Aliidongia dinghuensis: one gene and its partner. The protein of the gene in region 1 interacts with the protein of each later gene in a pairwise test. Links are inferred from orthologs where the notes say so. Each region holds a gene or a part of one and is shown on either strand. Other genes may lie near its edges. The genes, in order: cheB and IEY58_RS23545.

What was found.
Region 2: the proteins of cheB (region 1) and IEY58_RS23545 interact in binary tests that used the Escherichia coli proteins (3 or more experiments, as listed by UniProt). The link is inferred for Aliidongia dinghuensis from one-to-one orthologs.

What each region holds. Positions count from the first base shown.
Region 1 is NZ_BMJQ01000004.1:170,416-184,741, forward strand. What follows is about bases 5,225-8,218. They hold cheB (chemotaxis-specific protein-glutamate methyltransferase CheB), read left to right. Parts: upstream 5,225-6,207; coding sequence 6,208-7,230; downstream 7,231-8,218. Other genes in these bases: IEY58_RS09045 (hybrid sensor histidine kinase/response regulator), read left to right, coding at 5,225-6,187; IEY58_RS09055 (HAD family hydrolase), read left to right, coding at 7,411-8,085. Outside these bases: IEY58_RS09025 (chemotaxis protein CheW), read left to right, coding at 1-247; IEY58_RS09030 (CheR family methyltransferase), read left to right, coding at 237-1,688; IEY58_RS09035 (chemotaxis protein CheW), read left to right, coding at 1,702-2,298; IEY58_RS09040 (methyl-accepting chemotaxis protein), read left to right, coding at 2,349-3,962; more of IEY58_RS09045, read left to right, coding at 3,977-5,224; IEY58_RS09060 (sensor histidine kinase), read left to right, coding at 8,303-10,132; IEY58_RS09065 (peptidoglycan-binding protein), read left to right, coding at 10,984-11,961; IEY58_RS09070 (c-type heme family protein), read left to right, coding at 11,952-12,824; IEY58_RS09075 (serine/threonine-protein kinase), read left to right, coding at 12,821-13,993; IEY58_RS09080 (hypothetical protein), read right to left, coding at 14,055-14,326. UniProt on the Escherichia coli protein: Involved in chemotaxis. Part of a chemotaxis signal transduction system that modulates chemotaxis in response to various stimuli.
Region 2 is NZ_BMJQ01000013.1:154,134-168,665, reverse strand. The notes cover bases 7,249-10,448. They hold IEY58_RS23545 (hybrid sensor histidine kinase/response regulator), read left to right. Parts: upstream 7,249-7,554; coding sequence 7,555-10,248; downstream 10,249-10,448. Other genes in these bases: IEY58_RS23540 (chemotaxis protein CheW), read left to right, coding at 10,245-10,448; IEY58_RS23550 (histidine phosphotransferase family protein), read left to right, coding at 7,249-7,388. Outside these bases: IEY58_RS23590 (aspartate-semialdehyde dehydrogenase), read left to right, coding at 1-711; IEY58_RS23585 (Lrp/AsnC family transcriptional regulator), read right to left, coding at 768-1,277; IEY58_RS23580 (aspartate aminotransferase family protein), read left to right, coding at 1,410-2,732; argE (acetylornithine deacetylase), read right to left, coding at 2,769-3,926; IEY58_RS23570 (NAD kinase), read right to left, coding at 3,989-4,780; GTP 3',8-cyclase MoaA, read right to left, coding at 4,845-5,837; molybdenum cofactor guanylyltransferase MobA, read left to right, coding at 5,883-6,491; IEY58_RS23555 (DUF3553 domain-containing protein), read right to left, coding at 6,488-6,676; more of IEY58_RS23550, read left to right, coding at 6,777-7,248; more of IEY58_RS23540, read left to right, coding at 10,449-10,742; IEY58_RS23535 (response regulator), read left to right, coding at 10,787-11,152; IEY58_RS23530 (protein-glutamate methylesterase/protein-glutamine glutaminase), read left to right, coding at 11,230-12,486; IEY58_RS23525 (CheR family methyltransferase), read left to right, coding at 12,483-13,325; IEY58_RS23520 (chromate transporter), read right to left, coding at 13,519-14,046; IEY58_RS23515 (chromate transporter), read right to left, coding at 14,043-14,532. UniProt on the Escherichia coli protein: Involved in the transmission of sensory signals from the chemoreceptors to the flagellar motors. CheA is autophosphorylated; it can transfer its phosphate group to either CheB or CheY.

The DNA of each region.
Region 1 (14,326 bases):
CGCGCGCACGAGCAGCCGGTCCGTGGCGCTGCTGGTCGATCGCGTGGGCGACGTGCTGGAGTTGGCACCGGCGGACGTGATTGCCGCCACCGATATCCTGCCGAACATGGCCTATGTCGACGGCGTCGCGAAGCTCAAGAACGGCACGATCGTCGTGCACGACCTCACGACGTTCCTCTCGCTCGATGAAGAGGCGAAGCTCGATGCGGCGGTTGGCGCCGCGGCGGAGGCTTCCCATGGATTCTAGCCTGTCCGACGGACTGCTCGCGCGCTTCAGCGACTATCTCGCGGCGCAAGTCGGGCTGCACTTTGCGCCGGATCGCTGGACCGAGCTCACGCGGGGGCTCGACCGGGCCGCTGCCGACCTCGGCTTCGCTGACGCCGCCGCCTGCGTGCTCCATCTGCTGTCGACCGGTCTCACCCGGGCGCAGATCGAGGTGCTGGCGAGCCATCTCACGGTCGGCGAGACCTATTTCTTTCGAGAGCCGCGCAGCTTCGAGGTGCTCGCGACCCGGGTTCTGCCGGATCTCATCCAGGCTCGGCGGGCGGACGGCCGGGCGCTCCGCATCTGGAGTGCCGCCTGCTGCACGGGCGAGGAGCCCTATTCGATCGCGATGCTGCTCGATCGGCTGATCCCCGATCTCGCCGACTGGAACATCACGCTGCTTGCGACCGACATCAATCCGCAATTTCTGCGGCGCGCGGAGGAGGGGGTCTACAAGGACTGGTCGTTCCGAGGCGTCGGCCAGGATATCAGGGACCGGTACTTCACCCGGGAGCCCGACGGCGGAAGCCGCATCGTCCCGCGCATCAAGGCGATGGTGACCTTCTCCTACCACAATCTGGTCGAGGACCGCTTCCCGTCGATCGACAGCAATACGAACGCGATGGACGTGGTGCTGTGCCGGAACGTGCTGATGTATTTCAGCCCGGATCGGGCGCGCGCGGTCGTGGGCTATCTCCATCGGGCCTTGCGGGATGGCGGCTGGCTGGTGCCGAGCGCCGTCGACGGCTCGCCGGCGCTCTTTGCCCCCTTCGTCCTCGCCGATGTCGAAGGCACGACGCTCTACCGAAAACAGGCGGCCGTCGTCCCGCAGCCGCGACCGCCGGTGCGGCCGATCGTCCCAGCGCCGGCACCGATGGCGCCGCGACCCGAGCCGATCCGCAGCGTCGAAGGCCAGCCCGATCCCTGCCGCGCGGCATCCGCGCTGCACGATCAGGGGCGCTATGCCGAGGCCTCGGAAATCCTGGTCAAGTATCTGGCGAGCCGCCCGGCCGACGTCTCGGCCATGCTTCTCCTGGCGCGGACCTATGCCAATCAAGGTCGCCTTGCGGATGCGCTGCATTGGAGCACAAAGCTGGTCGCGGCCGATCGGCTCAACGCCGGCCACCATTATCTGCTGGCCATGATCCAGCAGGAAATGGGCGCGCTGGCGGATGCGGCCGCTTCGCTGCACCGCGCGCTGTTTCTCGATCCCGGCTTCGTGCTCGCCCATTTCGCGTCGGCCAATCTCGCCCGGATCGAAGGCAAGCGCCCGGAGGCACGCAAGCATTACCGCAATACCTTGGAGCTGCTCAGGGGACGGGCGCCGGGCGACGTGCTGCCCGAATCCGAAGGACTGACGGTCGACCGGCTCCGCGAAATCGTCCGTCACGCCGCCGAGATGGTCGAGGGAGGGAAGCCGTGACCGGAGCTAAATCATGACCGACTGGGAGGCGATCCATCGGCGCCTGGCGCAGATCGAGGCCGCGCTGAGCCGCGGCAGCCGGCGGAGCGCGCAAGCCATGCGCGACGTCCTGCGCGAGCGCGCTGAGGTGATGGCACGCCCGATCGGCACGCGCCGGGTCGCCGATGATCAGGTCGAGTTCCTCGAATTCGCCGTGGCGGGCGAGCGCTACGGCATAGAGACGGCCCACGTCCGCGAGGTCGCGACGATCAGCGGGGTGACCCGGGTGCCCGGCGTCCCGGCGTTCATCGGCGGCATCGCCGCCGTGCGCGGCCAGATCCTGTCCGTCCTCGACATCGCCCGCCTGTTCGATCTGCCGCCGTTCGACGGGCCGGCGGCGGAGCGGCTCGTGGTGCTCGAAGCGCCGGACATGCCGGTCGGCGTGCTCGCGACGGCGATCCATGGCGTGCGTGCCGAGCCGCCGTCCGAGATCGAGACCTCGCTGCCGACGCTCGGCGGCGGGCGCGCACCCTACCTGCTCGGCGTCGACCGTACCGGCGTCGCCATCCTCGATGCCGCGGCGCTGCTCGCGGCCCAGGAGGTCATCATCGGAGTGGACGCGGCGCAATAGAACCAAACCGAAAACAACCACCGAGCCGAAGCGCGACAAGGGGGATCGTCATGAAATTTTCCGTCGGTGCTAAGATCTGGGCCTGCCTGGGGGCCGTTCTGCTGATCCTGCTCATCGTCGCGGCAGTCTCGTACCAGAATACGCAGAAGCTGACCCAGACAGCGATCTGGCGCGCGCATAGCTTCGAGGTGCAGGTGGCGCTTACCGGTCTGCTGTCGGTCCTGCAGGATGCGGAAACCGGCCAGCGCGGCTATCTCATCACCGGCGAAGAGCGGTATCTCGAGCCCTATCAGACGGCAGTCCGGAACATCGACCGCGCGGTGCAGTCGCTGAAAGACCTGACGGCCGACAATCCGGCCCAGCAGCGCAACATCGAAGCCCTGCGCGCGCCGATCAAGGACAAGCTGGACGAGCTCAAGGAAACCGTCGATCTGCGCCGGGCACAGGGCTTCGAGCCCGCCCGGCAGATCGTCCTGACCGACCGCGGCAAGCAGGTGATGGACGAGGTGCGCCGCCAGATCACCGGCATGCAGGCCATCGAGAGCGAGTTGCTGCGGCAGCGCGAAGCGGCGATGACGGCGAGCTCGGAGAATACGCTCTGGGTGATCCTGGGCGGTGCCACCATCGCGGCGCTGTTCGTCATTGCCGCCGGCTATTTCCTCGGCCGGAATATCTCGGGCCCGCTGCGCGACATCACCGTGACCGCCGAGCAAATCGGCGGCGGCGATCTGACGGTCAGTACGCCCACCAATACCGTGCGGACCGACGAGATCGGCATGCTCGGCCGGACGTTCCACGCCATGACCGGCAAGCTGCGGGTGCTGATCCAGGAGATCCGCGAGGGCATCAATGTGCTGGGCACGGCGGCGAACCAGATCGTCACGATCACGGCCCAGGTCGCCGCCGGCGCGTCCGAGACGGCGACGGCGCTCGCCCAGACCAGCGCCACGATGGAGGAAGTGAAGAAGACCTCGCAGGTCTCGAGCGAGAAGGCGCTCTACGTCTCGGAAACCGCCCAGAACACGATCCAGGTGTCGCAAAGCGGTCGCCGGGCGGTCGAGCAGTCGATCGACGGCATCAGCAAGGTCCGCGAGCAGATCGGTGCGATCGCCGAGGCGGTCATGCAATTGAGCGAACAGGGCCAGGCGATCGGTGAGATCGTCGCCTCGGTCAACGACCTGGCCGAACAGTCCAATCTCTTGGCGGTCAACGCCGCGATCGAGGCGGCGCGCGCCGGCGACCAGGGCCGGGGCTTCGTCGTCGTGGCGCAGGAGGTGAAGAGTCTCGCCGAGCAATCCAAGCAGGCGACGGCACAGGTGCGCACGATCCTGGGCGATATCCAGAAGGCGACGGCGACCGCCGTGCTCGCGGCGGAGCAGGGCAGCAAGGCGGTCGATACGAGCGTGAAACTGTCGGTCGAGGCGGGCGAGGCCATCGAGCGGCTGTCCCAGAGCATCGCGGTTGCGACCCAGGCCGCAACCCAGATCGCCGCGTCGAACCAGCAGCAGCAGGTCGGCATCGATCAGGTGGCGCTCGCCATGGAGAACATCCGGCAGGCGAGCGTGCAGAACCTGGGCGCCACGAAGCAGGCCGAGAGCGCAGCGCAGAACCTGAACGAGCTCGGCCATAAGCTGAAGGCGATGGCGGTGCAGTATCGAGCGTAGAGCGAGGTCGGTCGATGACCCGTCAGGACGAACAGCTCCTGAAGAAGCTGCTGGCCATGTTCGAGGTCGAAGCGGAGGAGCATCTGAGCGCCATCGCCACCGGACTGCTGGCGCTCGAGCAGAACCCGGCGGACGACCGGCGGCAGGAGCTCATCGAGACGACCTTTCGCGAGGTCCACACGCTGAAGGGTGCCGCCCGGGCGGTCAATCTCGAGGTCGTGGTCGAACTCTGCCACGCGCTCGAGACCGTGTTCGCCGTCTTGAAGCGAAACCGGCTGACGCCGCCGGCGGAGCTGCTCGATCTGCTGCATCGAGGCTTCGCGCAGATCAGGGAGCTGCTGCCCGGCGGCGCGCAGGAGGGATCGCGCGAGGCCGCGGCGACGGTGATCGAGAGCCTCGGCCAGGCGACGAACGGCCTTGACGGCCCGGCCGGCATTGTCGTCCCCACGACGACAGTGACGCCATTGGCGCCGCCCCCGACGCTTCCGCCGCCTGCCGCGACACCCGCCCGGCCTGGCGCGCCGCGGCAGACGGTGCGCATTGCCACCACCAAGCTCGACGCCCTGCTGCATCAAGCGGAGGAACTGGTCGCGGCAAAGCTTGCCGCCGCCCGGCAGGCGAGCGAACTGAGCGCGCTTGCGGACGAGCTCGCCCATCGGAGGAGGGTCCGCGACCAGGCCCGCCGCTTCGCCGGCGCCGACGGGTCCACCGGGCTGGCGGCTGCCGACGACGAAACCTACCGGTGGGTTGCCGACCGCCTGGCCGGTCTCGCCAGTGCCGCGCGAGACGATTTTCGATCGCTCGGCAAGATGATCGACAATCTGCTCGACGGCACCAAGCAGGTCCTGATGGTGCCGTTCTCGGCCGTGCTCGAGCCACTGCCGTCGGTCGTGCGCGACCTGTCGCGCGCTGAGGGCAAGGAGGTGGAGCTCGTCGTCCGGGGCGAGGAGCTCGAGATCGACCGGCGCATCCAGGAGGAAATCAAGGACGCGCTGCTGCATCTCGTCCGCAATGCGGTCGATCACGGCATCGAGGCGCCGGCCGAGCGCGTGCGCCGGAACAAGCCGGCGCGCGGCGTCATCACCATCGCCATCACCCAACATGACTCGGGCCGGGCGGAGCTCGCGATCAGCGACGACGGCGCCGGGATCGATCCGGCCGGCCTGCGCCGGGCGGCGCGCCAAGCAGGCCTGATCTCGGCAGAGCAGGACGCGGCGATGAGCGATGCGGACGCGCTTGCGCTCGTCTTCCGCTCCGGGCTGTCGACGAGCCCGATTGCGACCGACCTGTCGGGCCGTGGCCTGGGGCTCGCCATCGTCCAGGAGAAGGTCGAACGGCTCGGTGGCTCGGTGCGCGTCGAGGCCCGGCCCGGGGGGGGTACGAGCTTCCGCCTCGTGCTGCCGGTGACGCTCGCCTCGTTCCGCGGCGTTCTGGTCGAGGCCGCGGGCGCCGCCTTCATCCTGCCGACCCGGCATGTCGAACGGGTGGCGCGGGTTTCGGTCGACGAGATCAGCACGGTCGAAGGCCGCGAGACTATTCGTCTCGGCGGCCGTACGCTGGGCCTGGTCTGGCTCCAGGATGTCATGGGAATACCGGGCGCCATCGACGGCGCCGCCGATCATCGCAACGTCATCGTCCTCAGCTGGGGTGGCCAATCCGTCGCCTTCGCGGTCGACCGGATCCATGACGAGCGCGAAGTGCTGATGAAGGGGCTGGGCCGACAGCTGCGCCAGGTGCGCCATGTTACCGGGGGCTCCGTGCTGCCCACGGGAACGATCGCGCTGATCCTGAACGTCCGCGATCTCATGGACGGGGCGGCGCTGGCGCCGGCACCGACGCGCATCGTCACCGGGCCGCCACGGCGCAAGTCGGTCCTGATCGCGGAAGATTCGATCACGGCGCGGACCCTGTTCAAGCATGTGCTGGAAGCCGCCGGCTATCGGGTCAAGACCTCGGTCGACGGGCGCGACGCCTGGGCCAGCCTCACGGCAGAGCCGTTCGATCTGCTGGTCTCGGACATCGAAATGCCGGGCATCAACGGTCTCGACCTGACAGCGAAAGTGCGGAGCGACCGCACGCTCGCGAACCTGCCGGTCATTCTCGTCACATCGCTCGGATCCGCGGCGGATCGCGAGCGGGGGATCGATGTCGGCGCGAACGCCTACATCGTCAAGGACAGTTTCGACCAGAGCAACCTGTTGCAGATTGCCAGCCGCCTGACGTGAGGAAGTGCTAGTTGATCAGAGTGTTGGTCGCCGAGGATTCGCCTACATTGCGCGAATTCCTGGTGCATATCCTGAGCGCCGAAGCGGATATCCGGGTGATCGCAACGGCCGTTGACGGCGTGCAGGCGGCGGAGGCGGTGGCGCGGCTGCGGCCCGACGTCGTCACGATGGACATCCACATGCCGCGGCTGGACGGCTTCGCCGCGACGCGCCGGATCATGGAAGACCATCCGACGCCGATCGTCATCGTCAGCAGCACCATGAGCGATCAGGTCGCCGCGACCTTCCGCGCGATCGAGGCGGGCGCGCTCGCCTTCGTGCGGCGCCCGCACGGCATCGGACATCGCGAGCATGCCGCGGATGCCGGCGAGCTGGTGCAGACCGTTCGCCTGATGGCGGAGGTGAAAGTCGTCCGACGTTGGCGGAAGTCCAGTATCGGCAGCCGACGTATCGCGCCGACGGCAGCGAGCGTCGGGGCGGGGGCCAAGGGGCGGATCGTGGCGATCGGCGCGTCGACCGGCGGTCCGATCGCGCTCCAGACTCTTCTCAAGGGCCTGCCGTCGGACTTTTCGGCCCCGCTCGTCATCGTGCAGCACATATCGCCGGGTTTCGTCGAAGGCTTCGTCGATTGGCTCGGCGGTGCGTCGTCCTTGCCGGTTCGTCTCGCCCAGCATGGCGAGCCGCTGCTGCCTGGGCATGTCTATCTGGCGCCGGACGGCAGCCACATGGGTGTCACGGCCGACGCCATCCGCCTCGACACCGGTCATGCGGAGAACGGAAGCCGGCCGGCGATTTCCTATTTGTTCAGATCGGTTGCCGAGAGCTTCGGCGCGAACGCGGCCGGTATCCTGCTGTCGGGCATGGGTGCTGACGGTGCGGCGGAGCTGAAGGCGCTCCGGGAGCTCGGCGCCACGACCGTCGCCCAGAGCAAAGAGAGCTCGGTCGTCCACGGCATACCGGGTGTTGCCATCGACCTCGGGGCTGCCGGTCACGTGCTGGACCCGGTCGAAATTTCGAAGCTGCTGACCCGCTGGGCGTCATAGCGATTTTGACAGTAAGCTCGCCTACACCGTGCTGCAGCGCCTGATCGCGCTCGCCAAGACGACGAGCGCGCGGGGCACGGTCATCACGATTGCCGCCGGATGATCCGCGACGCCGGGCGTTAGCCCTCGTGCAGGAGGCCAGTAGTTCTCAAGCCTGAACCCGCGCGAGAGGAGAGAGCCATGACCGGCGACGCTGCCTTTCTGTTCGATCTGGACGGTACGCTGATGGACAGCGTCTACCAGCACGTCCTGTCCTGGGCGGAGGCCCTGGACGCGGAAGGCATCCAGGTGCCGATCTGGCGCATTCACCGGCGCATCGGCATGAGCGGCGGCCTGTTCGCGCGCGCGCTCATGCGCGAGTCGGGACTGGAACTCGACGAGGAGCTGCGCGCCAAGCTCAGCCGCGGCCATGCCCAGGCCTTCCTGCGGCGGCTCGACGGCATTCGGCCGCTGCCGGGGGCAGAAGCGCTCTTGAGCCATCTGACGGACATCGGCATCGCCTGGGCCATCGCGACCAGCGGGCGCGCCGAGACCGCGCTGCCGATGATCGAGAAGCTGGGGCAGCCGATGGACCGGTTGACGATCGTGACGCGCGATCAGGTGGCGTTCGCCAAGCCGAACCCGGACCTGTTCATCGAAGCGGCTCGCCGGTTGAACAAGCCGCCCAGCCAATGCTTCGTCGTCGGCGACAGCATCTGGGACATGCTCGCCGCCCAACGGGCCGGTACGCTGGGCGTGGGGCTGCTCTCAGGCGGTTATGGTGACGACGAGCTCGTGCGGGCCGGCGCCTTTCGCGTGTTCGGCGAGCCAGCCGACCTCCATGCCGGGCTGTTCGAGCTCGGCATCCGATCTTGAGCATCGTGCCGAGGGTGACTGCTTTCCTTTGCCGATCATCGGCTTGACCGAACGCTGAACGTCGTCGCAGGCTTGACGCCCAGTGGTCGCGCTCTGCCCGAGCGGCGGCGCGCCCGGAAGCCTGTGTACCCGTTGCTGGTGTGCTATCGTCGCCGTCACACACCGCTCCGGGGGCGCGGGTTCCCTCGATTGCAGCGAAAGTACGAATGCGGCCAGCATGTTGACGAAACCGGCGGAGCCACGGGGCAAGGCGCAAATCGCGAACTTGATTCGCCGAATCGAGACCGCCAATTTTTCAGCCGATCAGGTTGCTGCGGCCGACGAGCTGGCGATGCTCGCACGGGACAGTGGCGACGATTCGGTGCTCGCCGAGGCGCTCGGCTGTGCCCAGCAGGTCTATTACAACGCCCGTCAATGGCGTGAGGTGGCCGATCTCGGTGTGGAATCTGCCGGGCTTTTGTCGGAGCGCGATCAGCGCTTCGAGGAGTGGCGCTGCTGCTACTACACCGGCCAGGCATCGCTGCACCTTAGCCGTATGGGCGAGGCGCTCAGTTGGCTTGATCGCGCGAGTGCGCTCGCGGTCGAAATGGGGGATGTCATCCGCCAAGGACGGTCCCTCAACGTGACCGGCATCGTCCTCGGCAGTCTCAGGAACTATCAGGGCGCGGAGCTCGCCTACGAACGGGCGCTGGCCTTGTGCGAGGAGGCGAACGCGGATGGCGACCGCCTTCTCGTGCTCAATAATCGGGTGCAGACGCTGCTCTATCGTGCCCGTGAGGAAAGCGACAAAGTGCTGGCCGCACAGCACGCTCAGGAACTGCTCGATATTGTCGACGACAAGTTCCAGGCTGAGATCAAGGAAAAATGGCCGGTCTTTACCGATGCGGTCGCCGATACAGCGGCCCAATGCCATCTGATTCTCGGCAACTACCAGACTGCCATCGACATCTTTGGCCGGATCAAGGAGTCTGCCGATTCGGCTGGTAATTCCTACCTCAGGAACGGCTGCTATATCGGTATGGGCGAAGCGCTTCTCGGCCTCGGCAAATATCGAGAAGCGATCAGCAGCTGCGCGCAAATCGACGCAGCCCAGGTCTCCGGCCTTTTGTCGTACTCGCAGTCCAAATACCACGAGCTGCTCGCCGAGTCGTATCGACAGACCGGAGATTATGAAAACGCGCTAAAGCACTTTAAGGCTCATCATGATCTCTATGTGCTGATCAACAACGACTATGCCGAACAATATGCGAGCTACGTATCGGTTGCGCTGGAACTCGAGAAAAGCAAATCCGACCTCGCCACGTCCCGACGGCTTGCGGACGATCTTCGGCAGGCCAAGCAGCAGGCCGAGGATGCCAGCAAGGCGAAGTCGGAATTCCTCTCCAACATGAGCCACGAGTTGCGCACGCCGTTGAATGCGATCATCGGCTTCTCCGAGGCGCTGCTCGAGGGCGTGCTGGGGCCGATGGAGGGCAGGCATCGCGAATATGTCGGCGACATCCATGCGAGCGGCCGGCATCTGCTCGAGCTGATCAATCAACTGCTCGACATCTCGAAGGCCGAGGCAGGCAAGATCGAGCTCAGCGAAGAGGTCGTCCCCTTGGTCGACGTGATCCGTGACGCCAAGATGCTGGTGCGCGAGAAGGCGCTTGCGAAGGGCGTCATCATCGAGCCGTTTGCCGGCAGCCCGCTTCGCGTCTGGGCGGATCGGCTTCGGCTCAAGCAGTGCCTCATCAATCTGCTGTCCAACGCCGTCGAATTCACGCCAGCGGGCGGCAATGTCGCCGTTCAGGTCGACGTCGACGTCGGGGGCGTCGGCATCCATGTCGTCGACACAGGCGCCGGCATTGCCGCGGAAGACGTGCCGCGGGCGTTCGAGCGGTTCGGTCAGGGTGGCCGGGGTCGTGCCGCGAGCGGGACCGGGCTCGGCCTGCCGTTGACCCGGCAGCTCATCGAGCTCCATGGCGGTTCGGCGGAACTCGTCAGCGAGTTGGGCCGAGGCACCACCGTCACACTTCGGCTGCCGAAGTCGCGCCTCCGCGCCTAAACGTCCTTCGAAAGCGTTTTCGGTTCGGAAGCAAAAGGGGCCGTCGCAGCCGCGACCGCCCCTCTGCGGGCCGGCTATTTCGACGAGCTGGACGGGACCGTGATCGTCGTCGTCCGCGCCGCCGGCGGAAGCACATACTGGTAAGGAGTCGAGCGAAGGCTCGAGCCGCTGCTGCTGCTCGGCGGCGTGGGCATGGACCGCCCGCCGTGTGGCGCGCCAGCCGCAAGAGCCGGAGCCGTGACCGCAAGAGTTAGGGCAAAGCCTGCAACGAGATATTTTAGCAAAATTGTCCCCCGGATTATCAAGCTTAGGGTCATTGCTTATATGGATTTCGCAAATCCGAAGAAATGATTATATTTCGAAGATAAATATCAATTTTGTGGAAAGTTTTCATTTCTCCGGACCGACTGACCTCTGTCTATGCTCCGAACAGTGCTGCAGGCAAAAGTCATTGCATTCCCAGCGAGTCCACGGATGGGCGCACGGCGGGCGAAAGGTTCTCGGCGCCGTCCCCGACATAAGCATTGCGCCGATCGATTCAACCTTTTTTCTATTGCTGGTTGGGCGTTCTTCCCTTGGTCGAAACGCGCATTGTCCGCACGAAGTCTTCGCAAGTGGAGGAGCTGCTGCGATCGCTTTGGCACGAACAACGCCGCCTCTCAGCTTTCCCGTGCTGGGGCCTTCTGGCTAGAATGCAGCGCGAGCCGAAAGTCGACCGACAGGAGGCGCCCGGCGCAGCCGCGGCGTTGGCACGGCAAGGGGGCACGACAGGGGGGCGAGGTCCGATGCGCAAGCGACTTCTTGGGTCTGCTACCGTTCTCGCCGCCGTCGGGACGCTTTGGCTCGGCGCGATGCCGCCTCGCGCACAGGCGGCGAGCGGTGGGTTCGCGCTCGTGGTCGGCGAGGCCGGCTACAGCGGCCTGCCGGCGCTTGCCGGTTGCGCGCTGTCGGCGCATGCGGTCTCCGCCGCGTTGCGCGGGCTCAACTTCACCGTGGACGAGCAGGACGATCCCAGCAGCGGCGCGCTCTATGCCGCGCTCGGCGCGCTCAAGCGGCAGCTCGCCGCCCAGCCCGATGCGCCGACGTTCATCTATGTCTGCGCCTATGCCATGGGGTACGAGGGCCGTCCGTTCCTGCTGCCGGCCTCGGCCAGTATCGGCCGGCCGGCCGATGTGCTGACCCAGGGCTTGCTTGTGAAGTCGCTGCCCGACGCGATGCCCGCCAGCCGATCCGCGGCGGCCGTGCTGGCGCTTGACGTGGTGCCGGTGCCGACATCGGTCTCAGGCGAGGGGGGCTCGGGCGAAGGGGCATCCCTGGCGCTCGATGCCGCGGTGCCGCCGACATCGCCCTCGACCCTCGGCTATCTGGCGGCGGCGAACACGCCGCAGGGCAATACGCCGCTGGCGCTGGCCGCAACCCTGGTGCCGCTGCTGCACGGATCGACGATAGAAAGCTCCAAGCTGCTCAGCGACGCGCAGCAGCGCCTGGCCGGGACGAAGGCCGCGACGGTGGCGGCACTTCGACTGCCGGACGCCGGGCTGTTCCTGGCCGGCACCGTGCCACCCACGGCTCCCGTTGCGGCAACACCGCCGGCTTCGCCGGCTGCCGCCACGACGGTCCTGCCGGACGAGGACCAGATGACCGAGGCCCAGCGCCGCCAGGTGCAGCATGCCTTGGCACGGCTCGGCTATTACGACGCCCAGACGGACGGCGTGTTCGGTCCCGAGACCCGGGCCGCGATCCGCCGCTGGCAGCATGAGCAGCACGCACCGATGACGGGCCATCTGACCGCGGGGGAGGCCAGCAAGCTGGCGACGACATGGGACTGAAAATCAAATTCAACCTGGTGATGCTGGCGGCCTTCATCGTCGGCCTCGCACTCGCGGCGGCCTATTCCTGGCGCGTCGCCGAGGAGACGGCGCGGAGCGAGGTGGAGCAGCTGGCATCCGTCATGCTCGAGGAGGCCAATGCCGTTCGCCACTACACGGACGCGCAGATCGGCCCGCTGCTCGCCGAACAGAACCAGCTGCATTTCCTGCCGCAGACCATTCCGTTCTATGCGGCGGAAACGACGATGCGGGCGCTCGGCGAGAAATTCCCCGACTACGGCTATAAGGAGGCGGCGCTCAACCCGACGAACCCGGCCGACCAGGCGACCGAGTGGGAGGCCGGCATGATCGACGCGTTCCGGCGCAATCCGACGCTGACCAGCCTCACCATCACCCGCGGTTCCCCGACCGGGCCGATCCTGTCGATCGCCCGTCCGGTGCGGATCACGGACAAGGATTGCCTCGGCTGCCACGCGACGCCGCAGATGGCGCCGGCCGCCATGGTCGATCTCTACGGGGCCAAGAACGGCTTCGGCTGGGAGCTGGGTGCGGTGCAGGGCGCGCAGATCGTCTCCGTGCCGATGCAGGTGCCGCTCGCCCATGCCAGGCAGCAACTGCTGACCCAGGTGGGCGGCCTCGCCGTCGTATTCGCCGTCATGCTGGTGATGCTGAACCTGCTGCTGCACTATGTCGTCGTGCGGCCGATCCGGCGTATGTCGCTTCTCGCCGAAGAGGTCAGCACCGGCAGGACCGGGCTGCCCGAGTTCGATGCAAACGGCAAGGACGAGATTGCTTCGCTCGCCGCCTCGTTCAACCGCATGCGGCGCAGCGTGGAGGGCGCGATGCGCCTGTTGGAGACTTGAGCGAGATCGGATCCGCGCCTCTGCCGGAGAGCATCGGCCGTTATCGGGTGGAACGCCTGCTCGGCCGCGGCGCGATGGGCGTGATCTACCTGGCGCATGATCCGGTGATCGACCGCAAGGTGGCGATCAAGCTGGTGCGCGCCGATCTGATCGGCGGGCAGGGGCAGACCGACTATCTCGCCCGCTTCCAACGCGAGGCGCAGGCGGCGGGACGCTGCATGCATGCCAACATCGTCGCGATCTATGATTTCGCGCTGCATGACGGCAATCCGTATCTCGCCATGGAATATGTCGACGGTGCCAATCTGGCCGACGTGCTCCGTGCGCGCGGGCGCCTGGCATCGGAGGCGGCCGTCCGGGTGGCGCTGCAGATGCTGGAGGCGCTCGGCTGCGCCCATGGCATCGGCGTGGTGCATCGCGACGTCAAGCCGGCGAACATCCTGCTGCTGCCGGGCGACCGGGTGAAGATGACGGACTTCGGCGTTGCCCGGTTCGACAATTCGGACATGACGCAGGACGGCACGATGATCGGCACGCCCAGCTACATGTCACCCGAGCAATGTCTCGGCCAAGCCGTGGATGCGCGCAGTGATTTGTTCTCGGTCGGCGCCGTACTCTACGAGATGCTGTCCGGCACGCGGGCATTTCCCGGCCGCAGCGCCACCGAAGTGATCTACCGGCTGATGCACGAGCAGCCGGTAGAGATCGACACGCTGGTCACGGGCGTGACGCCAATGATCGGCGCTGTGTTGCGCCGGGCGCTGGCGAAGGTGCCGCAGGATCGGTTCGGCTCGGCCGCGGAAATGGCCGAGGCGCTGCGCATGGCCTCGGTTGCGCCAGTTCCGCCGCTATCGGCCGCAGATGTGACGGTTTTGGCGCCTGCAGCCGCACGGCCGGCGGCGCCAATCGTTCCGGCGTCGACTATGTCTGCGCAGACGATGCCGGAGCAGACGATGCCTGCGCAGACGATGCTGGCGCGCGTGACACCGGCCGAGGTCGAGCGAGCGGAGCGGGCGCTCGCTCTCCTCCTCGGGCCAATCGCGAAGGTCTTGGTGAAGCGCGCCCTCCAGGATGTCGCGTCACCGGCGGCCCTGTGGGACAGGCTTGCGGCCCATATCGAACGGGAGGCCGATCGGACGGCCTTCCTGCGCCAGCGCGACCGGTTTTAGAGCCGGATCGCATTGGCTGCTTCTAGCCAATGCGATAGTGCTCTGTATTCGCGACTGCCCTTCATTTTCTTCCATGCTGAAAGAGGTGATCACACTCCTTGGCAGCGCCGAACAAGGTGTGATTTTCTTGTTCCGCACACGAATCTACGCACCGGCCCAACTCGAGAGCATCTCCGGAGCTGACACATTTGGATTGGCAGCGGCTTTCTGCGTTAAACAAGATATTGCCGCCCGTTTTCCCGCGATCCACGCCCTCGTTCAGGATCTTTGGATCTGGATTTTCCACATGTTGCCCGAGAGCCTCCAACAATTTACTCATCCATTCCATCTCGG
Region 2 (14,532 bases), on another replicon or contig:
TTCCGCATGGACGAGGGCGTGCCGCTCGTCGTGCCGGAGATCAATCCCGAGGCGGCCAAGTCCCACAAGGGCATCATCGCCAACCCGAACTGCTCGACCATCATCGCGGCGGTGCCGCTCTGGCCGCTGCACAAGCAGAACCCGATCAAGCGCCTGATCGCCGCGACCTACCAGGCCGCGTCCGGCGCCGGTGCCGCCGGCATGGCCGAGCTCGAGGCCTCGACCCGCGCCTATCTCGCCGGCGAGACGCCGGAGCCCAAGGTCTTCCCGCACGTCTATGCGTTCAACCTGTTCAGCCACAATACCAAGATCGATCCGGCGAACGGGTACAACGAGGAAGAACTGAAGATGGTCAAGGAGACCCGCAAGATCTTCGGCGACGCCTCGATCCGCATCAGCTCGACCTGCATCCGCGTGCCGGTGCTGCGCGCGCACGCGATCGCGCTCGACGTCGAGTTCGAACGGCCGACCACGCCGGACGAGGTGCGCGCACTCCTGGCCAAGGCACCGGGCGTGCGCGTCGTCGACGATCCGGTAGCGAACTACTTCCCGATGCCCAAGGACGCCTCGGGCCAGGGCGACATCCTGGCCGGCCGCATCCGCGCCGACATCTCGGATCCGTCAGGCCGCTCGGTCGCGTTGTTCGTGGCCGGCGATCAGCTCCTCAAGGGTGCCGCCTTGAACGCGGTCCAGATCGCGGAACTGCTCTAGGCAATGCCCCACTCCGCCCCAATGGGGCGGAGTGGGGCTAGAGAGCACCGGCAACCTCAGCCGTCCTCGACCGGGATCTCGGTGGTCCATTTTGCAACTTCCAGCACGATCTCGCTGGTGTAGGCGCGGATGCCCGGCGCGCTGGCGAGGATGTTGCGCGCAAAATCCTGGTAGTGTGCCACGTCCTTGCTGCGGACCAGCACGACATAGTCGATGTCGCCCGCCACGGTCAGGCATTGCGCGACGCGCGGCAGGTCGCGCATCCGCGCCTCGAACGCGCGCATCTCCGCCTCTGCCGGACGATCCAGCTTGATCCGCACCACCGTCAGCAGCGGATGACCCAGCGCCGCCGGCGCTAGCATGGCGGCGGTTCGCTCGATCACGCCCTCGGCCCTGAGCCGCCGCACCCGCTTGAGGCAGGCGGGCGGCGACAGGCCGACCTCATCCGCCAATGTCTGGTTCGAGATCGTGCTGTCCCGCTGCAGCGTCCGGAGAATCCGCCGGTCGATGGCGTCGAGCGCCGCATGAGCGGCTTTAGGCGAATTTCCATTTTGAAAGTTTTTCATCGAATTTGGCCGTTAGAATTTCTTTATCTTGTGAGTTTCAGTGCCAGGAAACAAAAATCTCCCCATCTCAAAGAAATCATGAATCGGCCGGCTCGTGGTAGGGTTTTACCAGCCCGCAACGAGGAGCCGCCAATGCCGACGCCGCATCTCACCAACGAGCCCTGGGACGAGCATCTGATCCGCTACGGCATGCCTTTCGTGCCGCATCTCATCACCAAGGCGCGCGGGACCCTGATCTGGAACCAGGACGGCAAGGAGATCCTCGATTTCACGTCCGGCCAGATGTGCGCCACCCTTGGCCACAGCCATCCGCGGATCGTCGAGGCGATCCGCCAGGCATGCGACGGCGCGCTGCATCTCTTCAGCGGCATGCTGAGCCCGCCCGTGGTCGCGCTGTCCCAGCGGCTGGCCCAGATGCTGCCGCCCAATCTCTCGAAATCGCTCTTCCTCAGCACCGGCGGCGAGGCCAATGAGGCGGCGATCAAAGCGGCGAAGCTCTCTACCGGCAAATTCGAGGTGGTGGGCTATACCGGCTCCTGGCACGGCATGACCTCGGGTGCGCAGTCGGTCAATTACGTTGCCGGGCGCAAGGGCTATGGCCCGATGATGCCGGGCTCCCTGGCCCTGCCGGCGCCCAATGCCTATCACTGCCCGGTCCGGCATTGCCGGAATGCCTGCGACGGCACGTGCCTCGAGGTGGGCTTCGACATGGTGGACGCGCAGTCGACCGGCGAGCTCGCTGCGGTCATTGCGGAGCCGATCGAAAGCTCGGGCGGCGTGATCGTGCCGCCCGACGGCTACTGGCAGAAGGTGAAGGAGCACTGCGAGAAGCGCGGCATGCTGCTCATCTTCGACGAGGCGCAGACCGCCTTTGGCCGCCTCGGCCGCGATTTCGCCTTCCAGCATTTCGGCGTCGAGCCGGACATTCTCACGCTGTCGAAGACGCTGGGCGGCGGGCTGCCGCTTTCGGCCACCGTCATCTCAGAGGCGATGGAGGCGGACTGCCACGCGAAGGGCTTCGTCCATGTCACGTCCCACGTCTCCGACCCGCTGCCGGCCCAGGTGGCGCTTGCCGTGCTCGACGTGCTGGCGGAGGAGGATCTGAACGCCCGTGCCCTTGAGATGGGCGAATACCTCGCCGCTGGCCTGCGGCATCTCCAGGACAAGCACGAGATCGTCGGCGACATCCGCGGCTTCGGCCTGCTCCAGGGCGTGGAACTCGTCAAGGACCGGGAAACCCGCGCGCCAGATGCTGCGACCGGGCGCGCCATCACCAACCGCTGCATGGAGCTCGGCCTCTCCATGAACATCGTCTCGGTCGGCGCGATGGCGGCTGTCTGGCGCATTGCCCCGCCGTTGACGGTCAGCCGTGATGAGATCGATCGCGGGATCGCCATCCTCGATCAGGCCATCTCCGAAGTTCTGGCGGACGCGACGCGCGCCGCGGCGGAATAGCGCAGCGAACGGGAGTGGCGGCGCGTCCCCGAAACTTCAGAGTGAGGCGCGATCCAGCAGCCGGTCCATGAAGTGTTCGGCCGCGGTCAGCTGCTCGATCGCGATCCATTCGTCGGGCTTGTGCGCCTGCTCGATCGAGCCGGGGCCGCAGACGATGGTCGGGATGCCGAATTCCTGGTAGGCGCCACCCTCGGTGCCGAAGCTGACCTTGCCGGTGCCGTTGGCGCCCGAGAGCTGCATGACGAGGCGCGTCACCTCGTCGTCGCTCTTCATCTCGAGCCCGGCCATGCCGGACAGTTCCTCGAAATCGAAGCCGGCCGCGGCCGAGACCGCGCGCATCTCGGGCAGCAGCTGCTCGACCGCGAAGCGCCGGACCTCGTCGAACAGTGCCGCCGGATCCTCGCTCGGCAGATAGCGGAACTCGAAGTCGAACACGCAGTCCTTGGGCACGATGTTGAGCGCGGTGCCGCCCTGGATCTTGCCGGTGTGCACGGTCGTGTAGGGGGGCGAATAGTCCGGATCGAACGGCCCCTGGTCGCGGAAGCGACGGGCCATGCCCTTGAGATAAGCCACGAGCTCGGCCGCCGCCTCGATCGCGTTCACGCCCTGGTGGGCGAGCGCCGAATGGCTCTCGAGCCCGTGGACGTGGCAGCGCACCGAGCGCTTGCCCTTGTGGCCGATGACCGGCTTCATGAGCGTGGGTTCGCCGACGATGCAGGCCCGGGGCTTGACCGGGCGCTTCGCGAGATCGGCCAAGAGGGTGTGGATGCCGAGGCAGCCCACCTCCTCGTCATAGGTGAAGGCCAGATGGATCGGCGTCTTCGGCTGGCGGCGGATGAAATCCGGCGTCTTGGCCAGCACGACGCCCAGGAAGCTCTTCATGTCGGAGGCGCCGCGCCCGACGAGCTTGCCGTCCTTCTCGACGAGCTCGAACGGGTCGCTCGTCCAGTCCTGGCCGTCGACCGGCACCACGTCGGTATGGCCCGAGAGCACGACGCCGGGCTTGTCCTCGGGGCCGATGGTCGCGAACAGGTTAGCCTTGCGCCGCTCGGCGTCCCACGACCGGCTGGACCGGACGCCCAGGTCGGCGAGATAGGCTTCGACCCAGTCGATGAGCGCCAGGTTGGAATCCCGGCTCGTCGTGTCGAAACCGACGAGTGTCTTGGTGATTTCAATGCTACTGAGGCCAGCCATCGTGGAGCTCGGGCGTTGTTTCGGGGAGGCCCTCGAACTATGCGCCCGATTGCGGCCCGGCGTCAGCTCTCGAACTGCTCCTTCAGCACGCGCTCCGACAGATTGTGCTCGTGGTCGAACAGTAGGCTGAGGCTGACCTCCCGGGTCTCGCGGACCTCGACCCGCATGACGTTGCGCACCTCGATGAAATCGGCGCCGGCGCTGATCGGCCGCTTCTGCGGCTCCAGCATCTCGAACGTGACGGTGACATGGTGCGGCAAGATGGCGCCGCGCCAGCGCCGCGGGCGGAAGGCGCTGATCGGCGTGAGTGCCAGCACGCCCGAGCCGAACGGGATGATCGGCCCATGGGCCGACAGGTTGTAGGCGGTGCTGCCGGCCGGGGTTGCGACCATGACGCCGTCGCACATGAGCTCGTCCATGCGCCTGACCCCGTCGACCGAGATGCGGATCTTCGCCATCTGGCGGGTCTGGCGCAGCAGTGCCACCTCGTTGATGGCGAGCGCCTGGTGGCACTTGCCGTCGGTGGTCGTCGCCTGCATGGCGAGCGGGTGCAGCCGCTCCGTATCCGCCTTCGCCAGGCGCTCGAACAGATGGTCGGGCGAATAGCTGTTCATGAGAAAGCCGACCGAGCCGCGATGCATGCCGAAGATCGGCAGGTGCCGCTCGAGATGGCGGTGCAGCGTTTCCAGCATGAAACCGTCGCCGCCCAGCGCCACGATCACGTCGGCCTCGTCGAGCGGCACGGTCGGGTAGCGACGCTGGAGATCGGCGAGCGCCGCCTGGGCCGCCTCGGCCTCCGAAGCGACGATGGCGATCTTGGGCGCGGGCGCGCCGCCGCTCTCGGTTACCGACATGAACGAGCAGTCATCGGATCGCCTTCTGAGGCCGGGGAAACAAGGCGGCGGAGAGACAAGGCGGTCAGCCGCCGGTGACACTCATGTGGCGCGGCACGGCCGGACCATGATGCTGGCGATCGATGACGAAATCGTGACCCTTGGGCTTGCGCCGGATCGCGGCCAGGATCGCGTCTTCGAGCGGCCCGTCGCTCTCCCCGGTGCGGAGCGGTGCGCGCAAGTCGGCCGCGTCCTCTTGCCCCAAGCACATGTAGAGCGTGCCCGTGCATGTCACGCGCACGCGGTTGCAGCTCTCACAGAAATTATGGGTGAGCGGCGTGATGAAGCCGAGGCGCCCGCCGGTCTCGCCGACCGTGACGTAGCGGGCGGGGCCGCCGGTCCGGTAGTCGCTCTCGGTCAGCGTCCAACGCTCGTCGAGGCGCGCCCGGACATGGGACAGGGGCAGATACTGGTCGAGCCGCGCCTCGTCGCCGATCTCGCCCATCGGCATGACCTCGATGAATGTCAGGTCATGGCCCTCGGCGCCGCACCAGGCGATGAGATCGTCGAACTCGTCCTCGTTGACGCCCTGCAAGGCCACCGTGTTGATCTTGACCTTGAGCCCGGCCTCTTTCGCCGCCGCGATGCCGTCCATGACCTGGCCGATCCGGCCCCAGCGGGTGATGGCGGTGAACTTCCGCTCGTCCAGCGTATCGAGCGAGACGTTGACCCGCCGGACGCCGGCCGCCTTGAGCGCGCCTGCGTATTTCGCGAGCTGGCTGCCGTTGGTGGTGAGCGTCAGCTCGTCGAGCGCGCCGTCGGCGATCCGCCGTCCCAGGCTTTCGATCAGCCACATGATGTTGCGCCGGACCAGCGGCTCGCCGCCGGTCAGGCGCAGCTTGCGCACGCCCAGGCGGATGAAGGCGTTGCACAGCCGGTCGAGCTCTTCGAGCGACAGCACGTCCGCCTTGGGCAGGAAATGCATGTCCTCGGCCATGCAATAGACACAGCGGAAATCGCAGCGATCCGTGACCGAGACGCGGAGGTAGCTGACGGTTCGTCCAAAAGGATCAATCATGTGTCGTAATATGTCGGTGGAACGGGCGTCGAACAAGGGGGCGGCATGCGGGACGAGGAGCGGCCTTTAGCCGTGGTTCTGGCGGGGGGCCTGGCGCGGCGCATGGGCGGTAGCGATAAGCCGCTCCTGTTGCTCGGCGGCCGGCCGGTGCTGGACCACGTGCTTGCCCGGCTGCGCCCGCAGGTGTCGGGCCTGGCGCTCAATGCCAACGGCGATCCGGCGCGGTTCAGCGACTTCGGCCTGCCTGTGCTGCCGGACCCGCTGCCCGGCTGGCCGGGGCCGCTTGCCGGCATCCTGGCGGCGCTCGACTGGGCCGCTGCGGCTGGAGCTGGCCATGTGCTGACCGTTCCAGGCGACACGCCGTTCCTGCCGGCGGATCTCGTCGAGCAGCTCGGCCGGTCCGTCGCGGACGGTGCTGCGGCGGCCTTTGCCACCTCCGCTGGCCGCCGCCATCCGATCGTGGGACTCTGGCCGGTCGCGGCGCGCGACGCGTTGCGCCACGGCGTCGCAGACGCCGGGATGCGGCGGGTCGACGACTGGGCACGGTCGCTCGACGCCGTGCCGGTCGAGTTTCCAATCGGGGCGGTCGATCCGTTCTTCAACGTGAATACGCCCGAGGACCTCAGGACGGCCGAAAGCCTGCTCGGCCTCTAGCGGCGGTCGAACGTATCCGGATCGACCTCGTCGAGCTCGACCGCCTCTGCGATCAGGACGCGCTTGCCGGCATGCTCGAAGTTGATGGTGATCCGCCCGTCGATCGCTGATTGGACCTGGCCCACGCCCCAGTCCGGCTCCGCCGGCAGGCGCACCCAGGTGCCGGGTACGAAATTTGTTTCCATCCTCTGGTCCGACCTTGTGTCGCGGCAGGGTCCTCTGGGATCATCGGACCATCACGGCAAACGCGGCAAGAGGCATCGGGACAGCATGGGCGCGGACGACATGAGCGGTTGGCAGATCGATCTCAGAATCGCCGAGCTGCTGGCGGCGCGGCTCTGCCACGAGCTGGTGAGCCCGGTCGGCGCCATCAACAACGGCGTCGAACTGCTGGCGGACGACCCCGAGTTCGCGGCCGATGCCGCGGCATTGATCGCGCAGAGCGCCGGCCAGGCGACGCGGCGTCTGCAGTTCTACCGGATCGCCTATGGCTCGACGATGCCGATCGCCGGCGATTCGGCGCGCAAGGCGACGCTCGACCTGTTCGAAGAGAGCAAGATCACGTGCGTCTGGCCGGAGCCGTTCGAGCGGGACGTCTCGAGCAAGCTCATCTGCAACCTGTTCCTGGTTGCAGCCGAGGCCCTGCCGCGCGGCGGCACGCTCCGGCTCGGCACCCGTCCTGCGGGTGGGATCGAGCTGGTGGCGGCGGGCGAGAGCGCGCGCCTGCCGGCCCATCTGCCCGATGCGCTCGTCGGCACGCCCGCCGCAGACGCGATCGACACGCGCAGTGTCCAGGCGGCCTTCACCGCGTCGCTCGCGCGCCGGGCGGGGCTACTACCGTCGATCGAAACGCCGGCGTCCGGCGAGATCGTCTTTGCACTCGCTTCCGGCAACTGAAACGGGCATTCTTGATTCGTTTCTCGGGCGAACCGGTCGGGGCGGCGAGCGCGGTCCGTAACGGGATTTTAAGGAATAAATCCGAAGGTCGGGCAGGTTTCGGAACCTTGCCCAACCATGGGGTTCCGGCCGACCGTTCAGTACTTTTCACGGCGGAAATCAGGCCATGGACGATCTACTCAGCGAATTCCTGACCGAGACCGCCGAAGGGCTGGCGACGCTTGACCTGGAGTTGGTGCGTCTCGAACAGAATCCGAACGATCCGGCGCTGCTCGGCAACATTTTCCGGATCGTGCATACGATCAAGGGCACCTGCGGCTTCCTCTCGCTGCCGCGGCTCGAGACCGTGGCGCATGCGGCCGAGAACGTGCTCGGCAAGATCCGCGACGGCCAGCTCGAGGTGACGCCGGTCGCGATCAGCCTGATCCTGAGCTCGCTCGACCGGATCAAGATGCTGCTGGCGACGCTCGAGGCGACCGAGGCGGAGCCGGACGGCGACGATGCGGACCTGATCGCCCAGCTGAACGCCTTCGCCGAAGGGCAATTGACCGAGGCTGCGGCCCCCGCGGCACCGGCTGCCCCGCCGGCTCCCGTCGCGGCGGCCGTTCCGGAGCCGGAACCCGAGCCGGAGGTCGAGCCAGCGCCGGTCGCTCCCGCACCAGTCGCAGTGGTCCAGGCCGCGCCGCCGGTGCCGGTCGCGAGCACTGCCGTCGCCAAGCCGAAGCCGACCGCCGTCGCGGAACATGAGGCGCCGCCGCCTGCCGCCGCCCGCGCGCCGGCCGACACCGACGTCAAGGACTCGGCGGTCGCGGCCTCCAACATCCGTGTCAATGTCGATCTGCTCGAGAACCTGATGACGATGGTGAGCGAGCTCGTGCTCACCCGCAATCAGCTGATGCAGATCCTGCGCGGCCAGAAGGATTCCGAATTCGGCGTGGCGCTGCAGCGCTTGAGCCACGTCACGACCGAGCTGCAGGAAGGCGTCATGAAGACGCGCATGCAGCCGATCGGCAATGCCTGGGCCAAGCTGCCGCGCCTCATCCGCGACCTCGGCATCGAACTTCGCAAGAAGATCGACCTGCAGATGAAGGGTGCGGAGACCGAGCTCGACCGCCAGGTGCTCGAGCTCATCAAGGATCCGCTGACCCACATGGTGCGCAACTCGGCGGACCATGGCATCGAAGGCCCGGCCGACCGGCTCGCCGTCGGCAAGCCCGAGACGGGCACGGTCACGCTCAACGCGTACCATGAGGGCGGCCACATCATCATCGAGATCGCCGACGACGGGCGCGGTCTCGCCACCGACAAGATCAAGGCCAAGGCGATCCAGAACGGGCTCGCGACCGAGGCCGAGCTGGCGCAGATGTCCGACCAGCAGATCTACCAGTTCATCTTCAAGGCCGGCTTCTCGACCGCCGCCGCCGTGACGAGCGTCTCGGGCCGTGGCGTCGGCATGGACGTGGTCCGCACCAACATCGAGAAGATCGGCGGCACGATTGAGCTGAAGAGCCAACCGGGCCGCGGCTCGACTTTCGTCATCAAGATTCCGCTCACGCTCGCGATCGTCTCGGCGCTCATCGTCGAATGCGCGGGCGAGCGCTTCGCCATCCCGCAGATCAGCGTGGTCGAGCTGGTGCGCGCCGCGCCCGGCACCGAGACGCAGATCGAGCGCCTGAACGGTGCGCCGGTCTTACGGCTCCGCAACCGGCTTCTGCCACTGGTCGGCCTCGACCAGCTCTTGAAGCTCCGGCAGACCCACGACACGTCGGCCGAATGCTTCATCGTCGTGGCACAGGTCGGCACTTACTCGTTCGGCATCATCGTCGACCGGGTGTTCGATACCGAGGAAATCGTCGTGAAGCCGGTGGCGCCGCTGCTGCGCGACATCACGATGTTCTCGGGCAACACGATCCTGGGCGATGGCGCCGTCATCATGATCCTCGACCCGAACGGCATTGCCGCCGCCACCGGCGAGATCACGGTCGGCAGCGACAACCGGGCGACGACGGAGCAGGCGGTGGCGCGCGGACGGCAGATCGACAAGACGTCGCTGCTTCTGTTCAAGGCCGGCGACACGAGCCCCAAGGCGGTGCCTCTGGCGCTCGTCGCCCGGCTCGAGGAGATCGACCGCAAGGAGATTGAATATTCCAACGGCAAGCCGGTCGTGCAGTACCGCGGCAAGCTCATGCCGCTGGTGCCGATCGATCCGAGCCTCCGGGTCAGCCATGAAGGCCGCCAGCCGATCCTGGTCTTCTCGGACAAGGAACGCTCGATGGGCCTCCTGGTCGACGAGATCGTCGACATCGTCGAGGATGTGCTGCATGTCGAGCTCGGCTCGGAGAAGCCGGGTCTGATCGGCAGCGCGGTCCTGGCCGGCAAGGCGACCGATCTCATCGACACGGGCTACTACCTGATGCAGGCCTACGACGACTGGTTCGGCTCGCGCACCGAGGGCGCGCTCGACCAGATCGCCCGGGCAACGCGCGTGCTCCTGGTCGACGACTCGCCGTTCTTCCGCAACCTGCTGACGCCGCTGCTCACGATCGCGGGCTACGACGTGAGCGCCGTCGACTCGGCCGACCAGGCGCTCGACCTGCACGAGGCGGGCGAGGATTTCGACGTCATCATCAGCGACATCGAGATGCCCGGCATGAACGGGTTCGAGTTCGCGACCCAGGTGCGCAGCGACAGCCGCTGGCGCCATGTGCCGATGGTGGCGCTGTCGTCGCACGCGACGCCGGAGGATCTCGACCGCGGCCGTGAGGTCGGCTTCAACGACTATATCGCGAAGTTCGATCGAGACGCGCTGCTCGCCTCGCTTTCGACCACTCTCAACCTGCAGCGCGAGGTCGCCGCATGAGCATCGTTCCCGCCGGTACGCAATCGCGTCAGATCCAGGCCATCGGCGACGCGCAGTCCCACGACTACGTCTCGATCTTCATCGCCGGCCAGATGTTCGGGATCCCCGTCCTGCAGGTGCAGGACGTGCTGGGCCCTCAGCGCATCACCCGCATCCCGCTGGCGCCGCCCGAGGTCGCGGGCTCGCTCAACCTGCGCGGCCGCATCGTGACCGCGATCGACGTGCGCACGCGGCTCAAGCTGCCGAAGAACACCGAGAGCAAGGAGAGCATGAGCGTCGTGGTCGACCAGGGCGGCGAGCAGTACAGCCTGCTGGTCGACAATGTCGGCGAGGTGCTGAGCCTGACGAGCGAGACGTTCGAACGCAATCCCGCGACCCTCGATTCGGCCTGGCGCGACGTGTCGAACGGCATCCATCGGCTCGACGGCAATCTCCTGATCATCCTCGATGTCGCGCGTCTCCTGGACTTTGCGACGAGTGCCGACGCAGCCTAGCGGCGCCTGTCGATTTCACACGCCTCGGCGCCTGGAGTTTGGTCATGAAGTTTTGTCTGATCGTCGATGATTCCCGAGTTGTAAGAAAGGTCGCGCGGCGCATCCTTGAAGATCTCGATTTCGAGATCGAGGAGGCGGCCGACGGCAAGCTGGCGCTCGAAGCCTGCATACGCCGCATGCCGGACGTGGTGCTGCTCGACTGGAACATGCCGGTGATGAACGGGCTCGAGTTCCTGATCGAGCTGCGCCAGGCCAAGGGGGGCGATGCGCCGATCGTGGTGTTCTGCACCACCGAGAACGATATCGCGCATATCCAGGCGGCGATCGGCGCCGGTGCCAACGAATACATCATGAAGCCGTTCGACAGCGACATCATCCACGCCAAGTTCGCGCAAGTCGGGCTGTTGTGACCGACGGCAGGTCACCCTTGTCCGGAACCTCGCCGCCGGGGCCGGTCGCCGATCAGGGCGGCGGGCCATATCGGGTCATGGTATGCGACGACAGTGCCGTCATCCGCGGCCTGATCTCGCGCAGCCTCGAGGCCGATCCCGAGATCCACGTCGTCACGACCGTGTCGAACGGGCAGATGGCGCTGAGCGCGCTCGCCCGCCATTCGATCGAGGTCTGCATTCTCGACATCGAGATGCCGGTCATGGACGGGCTGACGGCGCTGCCGAAGATGATCGAGGCGCAGCCCAACCTGCAGGTCGTGATGGCGTCGACGCTGACCCGGCGCAACGCCGAGATCAGCATGAAGGCGCTGGCCGCCGGTGCCGCCGATTACCTGGCGAAGCCGACGACCTCGATGGCGCTCAACGCCGCGGCCGATTTCAAGGCCGAGCTCGCTGCCAAGGTCAAGGCGCTGGGCGCCGTCCGCCGCCGCGCCGCCGGCATCGCCGTGCCGCATCCCCAGGGACCGACGGCCGCGCCGGCGCATGCGCCGGCCCATTCCGCCGCCGCCCAGGCTCCGGCGCCGATCCACCGCCCGATCGGTGCGCCGGCGGCGCCCAGTCCGATCCAGACAGGCACCCCGCACGCAGGTTCGACGCACGTCGTGTCGCCCGCAGCGCGCCCAACGGGCGCGCCCGGCCTGGCACCGCTGCGCCCGACAGCGCTGGCCGCTGGCCGCGGGCCGCTGTCGCTCCGGCCGGCGCCGACGGAAGTCCCCGAGATCATCGCCATCGGCTCCTCGACCGGCGGCCCGCAGGCGCTCTTCGCCGTGCTCGCGGCCCTGAAGCCGGGCCTGCAGCAGCCGATCGTCATCACCCAGCACATGCCGGCGACCTTCACGACGATCCTGGCCGAGCATATCGAGCGGGCGAGCGGTATCCCGACCCATGAAGCGGCCGAGGGCATGGCGCTCCAGGGCGGGCACATCTATGTGGCGCCCGGCGAATTCCATATGACCATCGAGGCGCACGGCGCGCAGAAGATCGTGAAGCTCCTGAAGACGCCGCCGGAAAACTATTGCCGGCCATCGGTCGATCCGATGCTGCGCAGCCTGATCAAACTCTATGCCCGGCGCATTTTCACTGTCATTCTGACGGGCATGGGGCAGGACGGGCTCAAGGGGAGCGAGGCGGTCGTGGCGGCCGGCGGCGCGGTCATCGCGCAGGACGAGGCGACGAGCGTCGTCTGGGGCATGCCTGGCGCCGTGGCGACGGCCGGGCTCTGCAGCGCGGTTCTGCCGCTTGCGGAGATCGCGTCGTACGTCCGGAAGGTCGCGACGAGGGCAGGGGCATGAATATCGACGATTTCAACCTGCTCTCGAAGCTCATCAAGGACCGGTCCGGCCTGACGCTCACCAAGGACAAGGCGTATCTGCTGGAAAGCCGCCTGCTGCCGGTCGCGCGCAAATGGAACCTCAAAAGCCTCGACGAGCTGGTGATGCGGCTCAGGACCCGTTCCGAGGCCGGGCTGGTGCGCGACGTGGTCGAGGCGATGACCACGAACGAAAGCTTCTTCTTCCGCGACATCAAGCCGTTCGATCAGTTCAAACAGGTGGTGCTGCCCTACCTGCTGCAGTCGCGTGCCCAGACGCGCACGATCAAGATCTGGTCGGCCGCCTGCTCGAGTGGGCAGGAGCCCTATACGCTCGCCATGATGCTCAAGGAGGAGCGGCAGAAGCTCATCGGCTGGAACATCGACATCCTGGCGACCGATCTCTCGACCGAGATCCTGGCCAAGGCGCAGGCCGGGCTCTATTCGCAGTTCGAGGTGCAACGCGGCCTGCCGATCCAGCTGCTCGTCAAATATTTCAAGCAGGCGGGCGACCGCTGGCAGATCGACAGCTCGATCCGCGAAATGGTGCGCTATCGGCCGTTCAACCTGCTGGACGACTTGGCCGGTCTTGGCCAGTTCGACGTCATCTTCTGCCGCAACGTGCTGATCTATTTCGACCAGCCGACGAAGCAGATGGTGCTGGAGCGCATGGCGAAGCAGTTGGCGTCCGACGGCTTCCTCTATCTGGGCGGTGCCGAGACGGTGGTGGGCATCACCGACAAGTTCCAGCCGATGGTGAACCACCGCGGCATCTATCACCACGGCAACGCGACCGCAGCGGCGAAGGTCGCGGGGCTCTGATCGGCTTCTGGCCCGTTATCCCCGCCTGACGCCGAGGTTTTCTAAGGCCATCTCTCTTCTCCGTCATCCCCGGGCTTGACCCGGGGATCCACGTATCGCGGCCAGGCGGCAGCAGATGCGCGCGGCAACCGGCGCGTGGATGGCCGGGTCAAGCCCGGCCATGACGATTGAGGGAGAGGTGCCGTTTACCGACCTACGAAATCCCGACCAGCCCCAGCGCCGTCGCGAGGCCGAAGATCCAGAGCGGGTTGTACTTGGTCATGGCCATGAGCGCGAAGGTGCCGGCGGTGAGCACGGCGCCTAGCCAATCGTGGATCGCTGCCCGCGTGAGCAGATAGGCGCTCGCCGCGACCAGCCCGATCGTGACCGGTGCCAGGCCACGCTGGACGATGCGCTTCACTCGCTCATTGCGGCTCCGCTCCCAGCGGCGCACGGCGAAATAGGTGAGGACGCAGGACGGTGCGCACATCGCGACGGTTGCGGCGACGGCGCCCATGAATCCTGCCGCCTGAAAGCCGATCAGGCTGACCATCAGCACGTTCGGCCCCGGCGCCGCGTTGGCGAGCGCGAACAGCTCGGCGAACTGCCGGTCGGTCATCCAATGCTCGAGCTCGACCGCGACACGGTGCATCTCGGGCACGACCGCGTTGGCGCCGCCGATCGCGACCAGCGACAGGAGCACGAAATGGCGGATAAGGGTGCCGAGCACATCCGGCTTCATCGCGCGAGCCGCCAGACCCAGGCGATGCTGATCGGCGCCAGCGCCAGCACGACATAGACGAGCGGCCAGCCGAAGCCCACGACCGCGACGAACGCGATCGCGGCGACCACTATCGCCTCCGGCCGCTTGATATAGGGCTTGGCGACCTTCCAGGCGGTCGCGAGCACGAGGCCGGCTGCCGCGGCGCCCAGGTTACGGAACACGCCGCCCAGCGCTGCGCTGTTGCCGTAGGCGGCATAGAGCATGCCGAGGGCGAGCACGATGGCGAAGGGGGCGGCGAGCAGGCCGGTCACGGCCGCAAGCGAGCCCAGGGGACCGGCGAAGCGGTTGCCGAGCGCGATCGACAGATTGACGATGTTCGGCCCGGGCAGAAGCTGGCACAGGCTCAGCAGGTCGGTGAATTCGACCTCGCTGAGCCAGTGCCGCTCCTCAACGATCATCCGGCGCGCCCAGGGCAGCACGCCGCCGAAGCCCTGGACGCCGACC